3 regions of the Streptomyces sp. NPDC059853 genome follow, and region 2 is predicted to be linked to each of the others. Evidence: riboswitches for the same ligand, from Rfam matches in the RefSeq annotation. Region 2 holds a riboswitch; each other region holds the start of a gene.

Region 1 (4,760 bases), on a different contig from region 2:
CGTCGTCGGTCTTCTTGGCGACCTCCTTGACCAGCTCGGCGCCGATCTTCTCGTAGGAGTCCTCCAGCTCGATCTCCTTGGCGATGGAGACACCGTCGTTCGTGATCGTGGGGGCGCCCCACTTCTTCTCCAGAACGACGTTGCGGCCCTTGGGACCGAGCGTGACCTTGACGGCGTCGGCGAGCTGGTTCATCCCGCGCTCAAGGCCGCGCCGCGCCTCCTCGTTGAACGCGATGATCTTGGCCATGTGAAGGGGTCCTCCCATATGACGGGGTGGATGCTCCAGGACCGCGCCGGCGCCCGCGACGGACGGCCGTACCCCGGGCGGTTCCTTGCCCCGCCTGGCCCACGACCTCACCGAACCGGTCTCTGCTGTCACTCTCACCCTCAGAGTGCTAACCCATGATTAGCACTCTCCCCCCGAGAGTGCAAGCGCCTTCGCGTTGTCGCAGGTGGCGGCGGGGCGCACATGCCAGGGCCCGCACCCCTGCGCTGGTGTGCGCTGGGTGCGGGCCCCGGGTCGCTCGGCTGCGGTGGTAGTACGGTCGGCGGTTCAGGCGGTCACCCGGACCATGTCGGCCTGAGGACCCTTCTGTCCCTGCGAGATCTCGAACTCGACCCGCTGCCCCTCTTCCAGAGTGCGGTAGCCGTCCATCTGAATCGCGCTGTAGTGGACGAACACGTCCGCACCACCGTCTACCGCGATGAAGCCGTATCCCTTCTCCGCGTTGAACCACTTGACGGTGCCCTGAGCCATTCCAAACTCCCCATGTTGCTGGCCCTTTCACGAGGCCGCACTTCGCGGACCCGGGTCAGACCGGAACGCGTCGACCGCCGCTGAATGTATCTGGACGGAAGCCCTCTGCAACAGGCCATTGAGGAGAGAATTCTTGGAGCCCCCAAACGGGCAAATTACGCAAAGCAGAAGAAAGACGAATATTTCCTTCGCGCCTTATCGCGCCAATCCGGCAATTGGTGCAGCGAATTTCCGCGCGTTTCCGTCGAGAACTGTCGTGAATTCATAGGCGACTGACATCGGCTGGGCCGCGGGGGCCGGCGACGCGCGCGAGCCCACTCTATCGCCCCGGAAACGCCCAACCGCCCCGAAGCGGGCAGCTCCGGGGCGGTTGTTGAAGATGTGATCAAACGTAGACGTGGCGCGCTCAGCAGCCGCCCGCCACCGCCGGGATGATGGAGATCCCGGCGCCGTCCGGCGTGGGAGTGTCCAGGCCCTCGGCGAACCGCACGTCGTCGTCGTTGACGTAGACGTTCACGAAACGGCGCAGCTTGCCCGCGTCGTCCAGCACCCGGGCGGAGATCCCCTGGTGGTTCTTCTCCAGATCGGCGAGAACGTCGCGCAGCGTACCGCCGTCGGCGGAAACCTCCGCCTGGCCGCCGGTGTAGGTGCGCAGGATGGTCGGGATTCGGACAGTCACGCTCATGCGAGGCCAGCCTCTCGGAAAGCGTCCAGATTCGGACGGATGATGGCGGTGGGACCGGTGGTCCCGGCCACCGCGTCCAGGGTCTTGAGGCCGTCGCCGGTGTTCAGTACGACCGTCGTCAGCTCCGGGTCGAGTTGCCCGGTCTCGATCAGCTTGCGGGTCACGCCCACGGTCACCCCGCCCGCCGTCTCGGCGAAGATGCCCTCGGTGCGGGCCAGCAGCTTGATGGCGTCCACGATCTGCGGGTCGGTGACGTCCTCCACCGCCCCGCCGGTGCGGCGGGCGATGTCCAGGACGTAAGGACCGTCCGCCGGGTTGCCGATCGCCAGCGACTTGGCGATGGTGTCCGGCTTCACCGGGCGCACCACGTCGTGCCCGGCCTTGTAGGCCCGGCTGACCGGGGAGCAGCCCTCGGCCTGGGCACCGAAGATCTTGTAGGGCTTGTCCTCGACCAGGCCGGTCGCGATCAGCTCCTTGATCCCCTTGTCGATCTTGGTGAGCTGGGAGCCGGAGGCGATCGGGACCACCAGCTGGTCGGGCAGCCGCCAGCCCAATTGCTCGGCGATCTCGAAGGCCAGGGTCTTGGAGCCCTCGGCGTAGTAGGGGCGGAGGTTGACGTTGACGAAGCCCCAGCCCTCGCCGGCCGGGTCACCGATCAGCTCGCTGCAGAAACGGTTCACGTCGTCGTAGGTGCCCTCGATGCCCACCAGCTCGCCGCCGTAGACGGCGGCCATCACGACCTTGCCCTGCTCCAGGTCGTGCGGGATGAACACACACGAGCGCAGGCCCGCCCGCGCGGCGGCGGCGCCGACCGCGCCCGCCAGGTTGCCGGTCGAGGAACAGGAGAGCGTGGTGAAGCCGAAGGCGCGGGCGGCCTCCACCGCGTTGGCGACCACCCGGTCCTTGAAGGAGTGGGTGGGGTTGCCGGAGTCGTCCTTCACGTACAGCTCGCCGCCGTGCCCGAGCGCCGCGGCCAGCCGGTCGGCCCGGACCAGCGGGGTGCCGCCGGGGTGCAGGTTGGGCTTGGACGCGACATCGGCCGGCACCGGCAGCAGCGGGGCGTAGCGCCAGATGCTGTGCGGCCCGGCCTCGATGGCGCTCCGTAGCGCTCCGGGGTCACCGGTGGGCAGATCGTACGCGATTTCGAGTGGGCCGAAACACGCCTCACAGGCGAAGATCGGGCTGAGCGGGAACCGCTCACCGCACTCCCGGCAGGAGAGCGCCACGGCGGGCCCGAGATCGACGGGGGCTCCGGGGGATCCCGGGGCGGCGGAGGTGCGGGGGGCGCCGTCGGGCGCGGGGGTGTGCGAGGTCAGCACAGGCATGACTACGAGGCCCTTCTCCTCATCTTCCCCGTGACGGCTTTCGCCACAGGACGGAATTGGCACCTTCCCCACCGGGAGCCTCGCGTCCTTACGAGACCGGCGGAAGGGTTGCCGGGGCTTCAACGGGCCGTTCCCTCTGCCCCTCTGGATGAGCTGTATTCGATTGGCTGCGCAGCGTCCCCGATATGCGGAGGACACCTGCGCTGTCCGAGACTGTAACGGACGCCCCGGACAATGGCTCGGGCCGTCCGATCCGCGAGACGAACAGGAGACAGACATATTCTCGCCCGAACTGGGCACCTCCGATGAGGGCCAGATACGGCCATTGATGACATGCCCGACAGAACCGACTGACGTGATCTACCTGACCTACCCGACTTATGTGGTCGAAGCGAACAGGAGCGACATTCGTGCTGGAAGAGGCTGAGGAGTGGCTGACCCGCCGGTCCTGGACTGCCGCTGACCGCTCGCTGCGACGGCTGCTGGACGCGAAGGCGTCGGCCGGCCCTGCGGGCAGCGTCAGTGTCGTGCTTCCCGCGCTGAACGAGGAAGCGACCGTCGGCACCATCGTGGAAGCGCTCCGGCGCGACCTGATGGAGACCGTGCCACTGATCGACGAGCTGATGGTGGTGGACTCCGGGTCCACCGACCGCACCGGGGAAGTCGCCGCGGCGGCCGGTGCCAAGGTCGTCCACCGCGACGAGATCATCCCGCGCATGCCCACCGTCCCCGGCAAGGGGGAGGTGCTGTGGCGCTCCCTCATGGCCACCAGCGGCGAGATCATCTGTTTCGTCGACGCCGATCTGCGGGAGTTCGACTCCCGCTTCGTCTCCGGCATCCTCGGGCCGCTGCTCACCGAGCCCGATGTGCACCTGGTCAAGGCCATGTACGACCGCCCGCTCGGCGACGCCCCCTCAGGAGCCCACCAGGGCGGCCGGGTCACCGAGTTGGTGGCCCGCCCGCTGCTCAACCTGCACTGGCCGCAGCTGGCCGGCGTCGTCCAGCCGCTGGGCGGCGAGTACGCGGCGCGCCGCTCCCTGCTGGAACAGCTGCCCTTCCCGGTCGGCTACGGCGTCGAACTCGGCCTGCTCATCGACACCCTGCACCTCGCCGGGCTCGACGCGGTCGGCCAGGTCGACGTCGGGGTGCGCAAACACCGCCACCAGGACGGCCAGGCCCTGGGCCGGATGGCGGCGGCCATCATGCGCACCGCCCAGAGCCGGCTCCCGGGCCACGGCCCGGTCCCGGTGCAGCAGGGCATGATGCAGTTCGAGCGCCTGGCGGAAGGCGGTTTCGCGCCGCTGACGCACACCATCCACACCGAGGAACGGCCGCCGATGGCCACCGTCCCGGAGTACGCCGCCCGCCAGGCGGCCTGATCCGGGCGGACGGACGGCGCCCCCCCGCACGGACACGCCGAGGGTGACCGGAGGCACGTTTGTGTGGGGGGCTTCCTGGCTAGGGTCGGATCATGGGCGTTGCAGCAGACTCCGAGACACCCCCGGTCCTGGTCGCGTCCAACCGCGGCCCCGTCAGCTACTCGCTTGGCGAGGACGGCACGCTGACCGCGCGGCGCGGCGGCGGCGGCATGGTCTCCGGGCTCTCCGCCCTCGGCGACGCCGCCGGCACCTGGGTGTGCGCGGCGCTCGGTCCCGGCGACCGCGAGGCCGTCTCCCGGGCCGGCGGCGCGACCCTGGACCCCGCCGACACCGACGGCCGGCCGGTGCGCATGCTGGACATCCCCCCGGACGTCTTCGACGCCGCCTACAACGGCATCGCCAACTCCGTCCTGTGGTTCGTCCACCACCTGCTGTACCAGACCCCGCTGGAGCCGGTGTACGACGCGGAGTTCGAGCGCCAGTGGGCCGGCTACACCACGTACAACACCGCCTTCGCCGACGCGCTCGCCGCCGAGGCGGAACCGGGGGCCGAGGTCCTGGTCCAGGACTACCACCTCTCCCTCGTCCCCGCCCTGCTGCGCGAACGCCGCCCC
Region 2 (4,760 bases):
GGACGGCGGTGAGCAGCAGGGACGCGGTGGCCAGCTCCAGGGTGGAGGGCAGGGCGCGCCCCAGCATGGCGGAGACCTCGTCCCCGGTACCGAAGGAGGTGCCGAAGTCCAGGGTCAGCGCCCGGGAGACGAAGTCCGCGTACTGGGCGTACAGCGGACGGTCCAGGCCCAGCTCGGCGCGGAGCGCGTCGGCCTGGGCCCGGTCGACGCCCATCGGGTCGCCGCCGCCGGCGGAGCGCAGCATGATCGACACCGGGTCGCCGGGGACGAGATGCAGCACCAGGAAGGACAGGCTCAGCGCCGCCCACAGGACGATGATTCCGTTGGCGAGCCGGACCAGGACGTAGCGCCTCACGAAGCGATCCACACCTCGTTCAGCAGCGGCTTGCCCTCGATGTCGGCGCGGAAGCCGCCGACGGAGGGGCCGTAGCCGTAGGACCAGAACCGGTCGTAGACGGGGATGGTGTAGCCCTGCTCGATGATGCGCTGCTGGGCGGCGTCACCGATGGTCTGCCGCTCGTCCGGGTCGACGGTGGACTGGAGGGCGTCGAGGAGGGCGTCGAGTTCCTCGTCGGGGTGGTTGTACAGCATGCTCATCTCCGGGTGGGCGGAGCCGTAGACGAGGCGGATGACGTCGACGTCGGCGCGGCCCTGGCTCCAGGTGGTCAGGTCGCCGGGGAACTCGTCGATGGGCACGTCGGGGAGGGTGGCCACCGGGTCGAGGACGAGTTCGACGCCGATCTCCTTCCACTCCTGCTGCACCAGTTGGTGCTGGGCCTCGGTGTCGGTGCTGCCGGACTGGTAGGTGATGGTGAGGGAGAGCCGGTCGCCGTCGGCGTTCTCGCGGATGCCGTCGGTGCCGACCCGGTCGTAACCGGCGCCCTCCAGCAGGGCGATGGCGGCCTCGGGGTCGTGCCGGATCTCCGCGGACTGGTCGGTCCAGCCGGGGGTGGCGGCGGTGAGCACGCCGGTGGCCGGCTGCTGGGTGCCCTGGAAGACGGCGTCGACGACGGCCTGCCGGTCGATGCCCAGGCTCAGCGCGCGGCGGACATCGGGGTCCTGGAGTTTGGGGCTGGAGGCGAGCGGGATGTACGGGATGGCGATGCCGGGCGAGGCGCCGGTGGCCAGGCCGTAGCCGGGCAGGTTGGTCAGCTCGGCCTGGTTGGTGAAGGGGATGCCGTCGGCGAGGTCGATCTGGTCGCTGGTGACCGCGCCGTAGCGGACGCCGCCCTCGGGGACGACTTCGAGGACGATCCGGTCGACGTAGGCGGGGCCCTGGTTCTCGGCGATCGGGGAGGCCCAGGCGTAGTCCTCGCGCTTGATGAGTTCGACGGACTTCTCGGGGGTGAAGGAGCCGAGGGTGAACGGTCCCGAGGCGGCGAAGTCGCCCAGGCACAGGGCGGCGGGGTCGTTGCCGAGGGAGGCCGGGGAGAGCTGGACGAAGGAGGCGGTGGCGGTGGCCTGGAGGAACTGGGCGTTGGGGCCGTCGAAGTCGACGCGCACGGTGTGCGGGTCCAGGACGGTGGCGCCCTGGTAGCCGGCGAGGAAGCTGCCGGCCTGCGGGGCGCGGGCGCCGAGGTCGACGATGGCGTCGAAGTTGGCCTTCACCGCCTCGGCGTCGAAGGGGGCGCCGTCCGAGAAGGTGACGTCCTCGCGCAGATGGAAGGTGAACTGGCTGACGTCGTCACTGATCTCCCAGGAGGTGGCGAGCCAGGGCTTGATCTCCTTGGTCTCCGGGTCCTGTTCGGTGAGCTGGTCGCCGAGCTGGCGGCCGACGTTGCGGGAGGTGAGCTGGGGGCGCTGGCGCGGGTCGACGCAGTCGATGGTGTTGGCGAAGGCGTACCGCAGGGTGCCGCCGGCCACCGGGTCGCCGGAGGCGCCGCCGCCCGTGCCGTCACCGGAGCCGCCGGTGCCGCTCTCGCCGGTGCCGCAGGCGGTGAGGGTGACGGCGAGCGCGGCGAGCAGCGCGGTGGCGTGGGCGGGGCGGGGTATGCGACGGCTGCTGCGCCGTCGTGGCGTGGGCGTGGTGGCCACGGAGGGCTTCCTTTCAGGACGAATCCCCCGGCCGGCGGCGCGCGTTCGGGCACGGCGCGGCGGCGGGCGGAAACGGGGTGTGCGGGGCGCACGGGGGGAGAGCGGGCGGGGCGACGCGCCGCGGCACGGCCGGCCCCGGGCAGGGGCGGGCCGGGCGCGGGGCACGGAAGTCCCGTGGAACGGGCGGCGGTTGCGGGGCTACGGGCGCGGCTCAGGGCCGGCGCTCACCGCCGGGAAAGGGAGGGGAAATCAGCAGCCGGCACAGGACGCCGACGCGACGCGGAGCAGGTCCACGTGTCGGCGCGACGTCAAAAGCGGCAGGGCTGGCATGCGGCAAATATCGGCCAACCCCGGCGGACTGTCAAGCACGCCCCGAGACGGGGATCTCGCCATCCGGACAGCCGGTGTTCACCGGGCGGCCGGCATGGCATAGTCTCCGATCAGGTCACGAGTGACAGCGATCAAGGCCCCGGCCCGCTGTCCGGCAACCCTCCAACCGTCGGCGGGGTGCCCCGGGTGATGACCGGGCCGTAGGCAGCGAGGTCTGCGGCAAGCACGGTTCGCGAGGGAGTTTTCCGATGAGCAAGCGAATGCGATAGGGCGCACGCCCCCGACCCAGCCTGCCCCTGCCTGCTTTTCTTCATCCTTTCCGGAGCTTCGCCATGCCCGTGACCCTGACCACCCCTGCCCGGAACACCACCACCGACTGTCGCCTGCCGGTGCTCGGCGACGACGTCCGCGCCCCGCTCGCGGACGGCGGCGAGACCGGCTACGCGGCCCTCGACTACGCCGCCAGCGCCCCCGCCCTGCGCGCGGTGTGGGACGAGGTCGCCGCGTACGCCCCGTACTACGGCAGCGTGCACCGCGGCGCCGGCCATCTGTCGCAGCTGTCCACCGACCTGTACGAGGAGAGCCGGCGCACCGTGGCCGCGTTCCTCGGCTGCCGGCCCGACGACGAACTGATCTTCACCCGCTCCACCACCGACTCGCTCAACCTGCTGGCCGGCGCCCTGCCCACCGGCACCCAGGTGTTCGTCTTCGAGACCGAACACCACGCCGCGCTGCTGCCCTGGGCCCACCACGGCCACGCCGTCACCTACCTCCCCGCCCCGCGCACCCCGGGACAGGCCGTCGCCACCCTCGTCAACGCCCTCGCCGACGCCGGACCGGGGCCGAAGCTGCTGTGCGTCACCGGCGCCTCCAACGTCACCGGCGAACTGTGGCCGGTCGCCGAACTCGCCACCGCCGCCCGCCGGGCCGGCGCCCGCACCGTCCTGGACGCCGCCCAGCTCGCCCCGCACCGCCCGGTGGACATCACCGCGCTCGGCGTCGACTGGGTGGCCTTCTCCGGGCACAAGCTGTACGCGCCCTTCGGCGCCGGGGTGCTCGCCGGCCGCGCCGACTGGCTGCGCCGCGGCCGGCCCTACCTGGCGGGCGGCGGCGCCAGCCGCGCGGTCACCGCGGAGGGCGGCGCGGTGACGGTGGAGTGGCAGGACAACGTCGCACGGCACGAGGCCGGTTCGCCCAACGTCATCGGCGCCTGTGCGATCGCCGCCGCCTGCCGTGCCCTGACCGGGGCGGGCTTCGAGCGGCTGGTGGCGCGCGAGGAGGAACTGCTGTCGGGCCTGCGGGCGGGCCTGGCCACCGTCCCCGGCGTCCGGGAACTGACGCTGTTCGGCCCGCAGGCCGCCCGGGTGGCGGTGCTGTCGTTCGTCGTGGACAACTGGCCGAGCGAGGCGTTCGCCCGGGCGCTCTCCGAGCGGTACGGCATCGGCGTCCGCGACGGACTGTTCTGCGCGCACCCCCTGGTCCGTACCCTGCTGGGCGCGGACGAGGCGGCGGCGGACGGCTGCGAGGGCCCGCTGAAGGCGATCCGGGTGAGCTTCGGCGTCGGCACCCCGGCCGAGCACCTGGAGCGGCTGGTGCGCGCGGTGCGCGAACTGGTCGCCGAGGGTCAGCCGGCCGCCTGACAGACCGGGCACCAGAACAGGTTGCGGGCGGCGAGTTCGGCACGCCGGATCGCCGTCCCGCACACCAGGCAGGGCAGCGTGGCGCGCCGGTACACGTACACCTCTCCCCCGTGCCCGTCCACGCGCGCCGGGCGGCCCATGGCCTGGGGCGTGTGCTCGGGCCTCACGGTGTCGATGCGGTTCTTGCGCACGCCCTCGCGCATGAGCGCGGCGAGGTCAGCCCACATCGGCCGCCACTCGGCCTCGGTGAGGGAGCGGCCCTGGCGGTAGGGGTCGATGCCGTGCCGGAAGAGGATCTCGGCCCGGTACACGTTGCCGACGCCCGCGATGACCCGCTGGTCCATCAGCAGTTCGGCGATCGGGGTGCGGCTGGCGGAGATCCGCCGCCACACCAGGTCGGGGTCGCCGTCGGCGCGCAGCGGGTCCGGGCCCAGCCGGCGCTGCACGGCGGACTTCTCGTCCTGGCTGAGCAGCGCGCAGGTGGTGGGGCCGCGCAGTTCGGCGTACCCCTCGGGGGAGGCCAGCCGCAGTCGGATCTGCCCGGTGGGTGCGGGCGGCGGCCCGTCGCCGAAGGCGACCTTCCCGTACAGGCCGAGATGGATGTGCACCCAGCGGCGCCAGCCGAAGCCGAGGAACAGGTTCTTCCCGTGGGCGTCGCACTCCCGCAGCACTTCGCCGTCGATGAGCGCGGCACCCCCGGCGAACCGCCCCTGCGGGGAGTCGGCCCGCACCGCCCGGCCGCCGAACCGTTCCCGG
Region 3 (4,760 bases), on a different contig from region 2:
GCCTCAGGCGCGTGCACTTCTTCTCACGCGAGGCGCGCGGCGCGGTGGCGGGCCGGCTCGTGGGGGCCGAAGGGTTCGGATGGGTCAGGCCGGGATGCCCAGGTCCGTCAGCAGGGTGCGGACGCGGTGTTCGATCGTGTCGCGGAGGGGGCGGATCTGGTCCAGGCCGTGGCCTGCGGGGTCTTCGAGGGGCCAGTCGAGGTAGCGCTTGCCCGGGAAGACCGGGCAACTGTCGCCGCAGCCCATGGTGATGACCACGTCGGAGTCCCGCACCGCTTCGGTGGTGAGCACCTTGGGGGTCTCGGCGGCTATGTCGATGCCGGACTCCGCCATGGCCGCCACGACGGCCGGGTTGACGGTGTCGGCGGGGGCGGAGCCGGCGGAGCGGACCCGGACGCGGTCGCCCGCCAGGTGGGTCAGGAAGGCGGCGGCCATCTGGGAGCGGCCGGCGTTGTGCACGCAGACGAAGAGCACGGACGGAACGGTGGGGTCAGGCATGGGCCGGAACTCTCTCGGTGGTGAACCAGCGGCGGGCGTACCGGGCGACGTGGACCAGGCCGATCAGCACGGGCACTTCGATGAGCGGGCCGACGACGCCCGCGAGGGCCTGGCCTGAGGAGGCGCCGAAGGTCGCGATGGCGACGGCGATGGCGAGTTCGAAGTTGTTCCCCGCCGCGGTGAAGGCCAGGGCCGTGGTGCGGGGATGGTCCAGGCCGATGGCGCGGCCCAGCAGCATGGCGCCCGTCCACATGAGGGCGAAGTAGAGCAGCAGGGGCACGGCGATGCGGGCCACGTCGTGGGGGCGGGAGGTGATGGCCTCGCCCTGGAGGGCGAAGAGGATCACGATGGTGAACAGCAGTCCGTACAGGGCGAGCGGGCCGAGGCGCGGGAGGAGCGTCGTCTCGTACCAGGCGCGGCCCCGGGCGCGTTCTCCGGTGCGGCGGGTGAGGTAGCCGGCGGCGAGCGGGATGCCGAGGAAGATGATCACGCTGCGGGCGATCTCGCCGAAGGAGATGTCGAGGCCGGTCCGTTCCAGGCCCAGCAGGCCGGGCAGGGCGGAGAGGTAGAACCAGGCGAGGGCCGAGAAGGCGATCACCTGGAAGAGCGAGTTCAGCGCGACCAGGACGGCGGCCGCTTCGCGGTGGCCGCCGGCCAGGTCGTTCCAGACGATGACCATGGCGATGCAGCGGGCGAGGCCCACGATGATCAGGCCGGTGCGGTACTCGGGCAGGTCCGGCAGGAAGGTCCACGCGAGCGCGAACATCAGCGCGGGGCCGAGGATCCAGTTCAGCACCAGGGAGGTCCGGAGCAGTCGCCGGTCGCGGGTGACGGTGTGCAGGCGGTCGTAGCGGACCTTGGCCAGCACCGGGTACATCATCACCAGCAGGCCGAGGGCGATCGGCAGGGACACCTCCGCCACGGTCACCGCGGCGAGCGCGTCGCCCAGGCCGGGGACCAAGCGGCCGAGGCCGAGGCCGGCCACCATCGCGGCGAGGATCCAGACGGTGAGGTAGCGGTCGGTGAAGGACAGCCGCGGAGTGCCGGTCACCGGGTGGTCAGGGGCAGTTCCGCCGGGCGGGTGAGGATGACCGCGAGGCGGTCGGTCGTTTCGGGGACCAGCCGGTAGTGGACCCAGGTGCCGCGTCGTTCGGAGTCGATCAGCCCGGCCTGCCGCAGCAGTTTCAGGTGGTGCGAGATGGTCGGCTGGGAGAGGTCGAAGGCCGGGGTGAGGTCGCAGACGCAGATCTCGCCGCCGGGTTGTGAGGCGATCATCGACAGCAGGCGCACGCGGACCGGGTCGCCCAGGGCCTTGAACACCTGGGCCAGTTCGGCGGACTGGGCCTCATCCAGTGGTGTCTCCAGCAGGCGGGGACAGCAGGTGTCGCTCCGGGACGGGGACTCCGGGCTCTGATTCGACATGCTTCTATGTTGACAGTTTTCGATACAGCACACAAGCTTGCATCGACAGTCGTCGATACAAGGGAGCCACGCCATGTCCCGCGTTCAGCTCGCCCTGCGCGTCAGTGATCTGGAGGCCTCGATTGCCTTCTACAGCCAGTTGTTCGGCACCGGCCCCGCCAAGCGGCGCGAGGGGTACGCGAACTTCGCCGTCGCCGAGCCTCCGCTCAAGCTCGTTCTCCTTGAGGGCGCGCCGGACGGGGAGACCCGCCTCGACCATCTCGGCGTGGAGGTGGAGTCCGCCGAGGAGGTCACGGCGGCGGCCGGGCGGCTGAAGGAGTCCGGTCTGGCGACCTTCGAGGAGAACGACACGTCCTGCTGCTACGCCGTCCAGGACAAGGTCTGGGTGCACGGACCCGGCCGGGAGCCCTGGGAGGTGTACGTCGTGAAGGCGGACGCCGACACGCTGGGCGGGAGCGCCGCCGCGGCGCCGGAGGCATGCTGCGCCAGCGGGCGGTAGCGGCGGCGCGCGCGGTGACGAGCGCCGGCGTCCAGGGGAGCGTCCGGATGGTGAGACGGACGCTCCCCGCGCAACATCCTTGACTTCAAGGTTTCTTGAACTTCTAGCGTGGTCGCACTGTCGCTTTTCGCCGGGCCGCCGGGCCGGCAGGAGGGAACGATCCATCATGACCAGCGAGGCCATGCGACTCGAAGTGATCACCGGAAGTGTGCGGGAGGGCCGGGTGGGACCCGTCGTGGCCTCCTGGTTCGCCGGGCAGGCGCGGCAGCACGGGGAGTTCTCCGTCGGGCAGATCGATGTCGCCGACTACGCCCTGTCCACCTCGATGTCCGGGAGTCCCGGACAGGCCACCCGGGACGCGCTGGACGCGTTGTCGCCACGGCTGCACGCCGCGGACGCCTACGTCGTGGTGACCCCCGAGTACAACCACAGCTACCCCGGCGCGCTGAAGAACGTCATCGACTGGCACTTCACCGAGTGGCACGCCAAGCCGGTCGGCCTGGTGTCCTACGGCGGGATCTCCGGCGGGCTGCGGGCGGCCGAGCATCTGCGGCAGGTGTTCGCCGAACTGCACGCCACCACCGTGCGGAACACCGTCAGCTTCCACGGGCACGGCCCCTGGGACGACTTCGGCGGCGCGGGGGAGGAGGAGGCCGCGGGGGCGGCGCGGTCGCTGCTCGATCAGCTGGGGTGGTGGGCCCTGACCCTCCGGGAGGGGCGCGGCGCCCGGTCCTATCGGGCCTGACCAGCCGTTTCTCGTATGCCGGACAGGTGTTTCGCTCTGTGGTCGCTGTGGCTAGGGTGACGCGCAGGTCAAGAGTGCCAGCGCGAAGTCCCGGCTAGCTGGCCGGCAACCCTCCTGCACGGTGGGGTGCCCCCGGGGAAAGACCCGGCTGCGGTGATGCGGCAAGCGTGCTCCTGACGAGTTCCCGGCTCCCTCCCGGACGGAGCCGGCGCGTTTGCCGCGTGTCGCGGTCGCCCCTGCGAACCCTGCACGACGAGGCGGACCCATGAGCACCACCGGCGACACCACGCAACCGGACGACATCGGGCGGCTCGCCGCCCTGGACGAGCGGATCGCGGCCGCCCGCGCCGGCAAACCGCTGGTGGTGCGCCGCGCCCAGGAGGCCGGGGAGGCGCTGTTCGACGGGCCCGCGCCGGTGAGCGCCCCGGTACGCCGGGGGCTCGCCGCACTGGCCGCCCGCTGGCACGGGGTCCCCGAACTCGTCGAGCACCACACCGAACGCGGCGCCGACCCGCTGTACGGCGACGACCTGCCCGCCGACCCCGCGCTGCGCGCCGCCGCCGCGCACATCGACCTCATCACCGTCTCCCCCGCGCTCGCCACCCGCGAGGACCTGGCCCGGCTGACCGGCACCGGCTGGTCCCCCGACGCGATCGTCACCCTCTCCCAGACCGCCGCGTTCACCGCCTTCCAGGCCCGCGCCATCCTCGGCCTGCGGCTGCTCCAGGGCCGCGAGCCCGGCCCGTACCAGCCGCCCGCCCGCACCACCCCCGGGCACGGCCGGACCAAGAGCCGCGCCCGCACCGCCTCCAACGGCCGGGAACGGCCGGTGGAGTACACCCGCGAACTGCTCTCCTGGACCGCCTGGGTGCCGCCGGTCCCGGTCGGCGAACTCACCCCCGAGCAGGAGGACTCCTTCCGGGGCAAGACCAACGGCGAGTACTTCCGGCTGCTGGCCCGGCTGCCCAAGGTGCTGGCGGCCCGTACCGCCCTGGACAGCGCGATCTTCGCCACCCGCGAGGGCCTGCCGCGCGCCGAGCGCGAACTGGCCGCCGCCGCCACCAGCAAGGTGACCGACTGCGTGTACTGCGCCTCCGTACACGCCCGCAAGTCCGCCCAGATGTCCAAGCGCGAACAGGACGTCGACCGGCTGCTCGGCGTCACGCTGCCGCGCGCCGCCGACTGGGTGCCCGCGGCGACCGCCGGGCTCGCCGAGGGGCAGGACGAGCGCTGGAGCGCCGTCATCGCGTTCGCCGCCGCGCTCGCCACCACCCCGGTGAGCGCCACCACCGCCCACGTGGACCGGCTGCGCGCCGTGGGCCTCACCGACGCCGAGCTGACCGATCTGGTCGCGGCCACCGCCTTCTTCACCTGGGCCAACCGGCTGATGCTCAGCCTCGGCGACCCCTACTGGCCCGACGCCTCCCACTGAGACCACGGAGAACGGAACCACCATGAGACACCGCATGGCCCGCGCCCTGTCCCTCGCCGCAGCGATCACCGTCGTGTCCGCCGCGAGCGCCTGCGGCACCGTGGTGAACGAGGACGGCGCGCGGGAGACCGGCGGCGGCACCTCCGAGGGCGCGCTGACCGTCG

The links. Region 2 has a riboswitch for S-adenosylmethionine ahead of ACFV5N_RS06385 (aminotransferase class V-fold PLP-dependent enzyme). Riboswitches for the same ligand answer to the same signal wherever they lie in the genome.
Region 1: linked by a shared signal. The riboswitch ahead of thrC (threonine synthase) and the one ahead of ACFV5N_RS06385 (aminotransferase class V-fold PLP-dependent enzyme) in region 2 are both predicted to bind S-adenosylmethionine.
Region 3: linked by a shared signal. The riboswitch ahead of ACFV5N_RS07575 (peroxidase-related enzyme) and the one ahead of ACFV5N_RS06385 (aminotransferase class V-fold PLP-dependent enzyme) in region 2 are both predicted to bind S-adenosylmethionine.

Annotation. Positions count from the first base shown of each region.
Region 1 covers NZ_JBHWJL010000144.1:6,140-10,899, reverse strand. The annotation lists gene groL (chaperonin GroEL) at 1-247, opposite strand, end outside; gene ACFV5N_RS16575 (cold-shock protein) at 554-757, opposite strand; gene ACFV5N_RS16570 (MoaD/ThiS family protein) at 1,164-1,442, opposite strand; gene thrC (threonine synthase) at 1,439-2,767, opposite strand; SAM riboswitch class I at 2,784-2,922, opposite strand; gene ACFV5N_RS16560 (glucosyl-3-phosphoglycerate synthase) at 3,178-4,146, shown strand; gene ACFV5N_RS16555 (trehalose-6-phosphate synthase) at 4,239-4,760, shown strand, end outside.
Region 2 covers NZ_JBHWJL010000035.1:3,182-7,941, forward strand. The annotation lists gene ACFV5N_RS06370 (ABC transporter permease) at 1-355, opposite strand, end outside; gene ACFV5N_RS06375 (ABC transporter substrate-binding protein) at 352-2,034, opposite strand; gene ACFV5N_RS06380 (putative leader peptide) at 2,284-2,427, opposite strand; SAM riboswitch class IV at 2,478-2,596, shown strand; gene ACFV5N_RS06385 (aminotransferase class V-fold PLP-dependent enzyme) at 2,697-4,004, shown strand; gene ACFV5N_RS06390 (Fpg/Nei family DNA glycosylase) at 3,989-4,760, opposite strand, start outside.
Region 3 covers NZ_JBHWJL010000044.1:13,703-18,462, forward strand. The annotation lists gene ACFV5N_RS07550 (arsenate reductase ArsC) at 85-498, opposite strand; gene arsB (ACR3 family arsenite efflux transporter) at 491-1,549, opposite strand; gene ACFV5N_RS07560 (ArsR/SmtB family transcription factor) at 1,546-1,920, opposite strand; gene ACFV5N_RS07565 (ArsI/CadI family heavy metal resistance metalloenzyme) at 1,994-2,419, shown strand; gene ACFV5N_RS07570 (NADPH-dependent FMN reductase) at 2,586-3,164, shown strand; SAM riboswitch class IV at 3,231-3,338, shown strand; gene ACFV5N_RS07575 (peroxidase-related enzyme) at 3,430-4,596, shown strand; gene ACFV5N_RS07580 (ABC transporter substrate-binding protein) at 4,619-4,760, shown strand, end outside.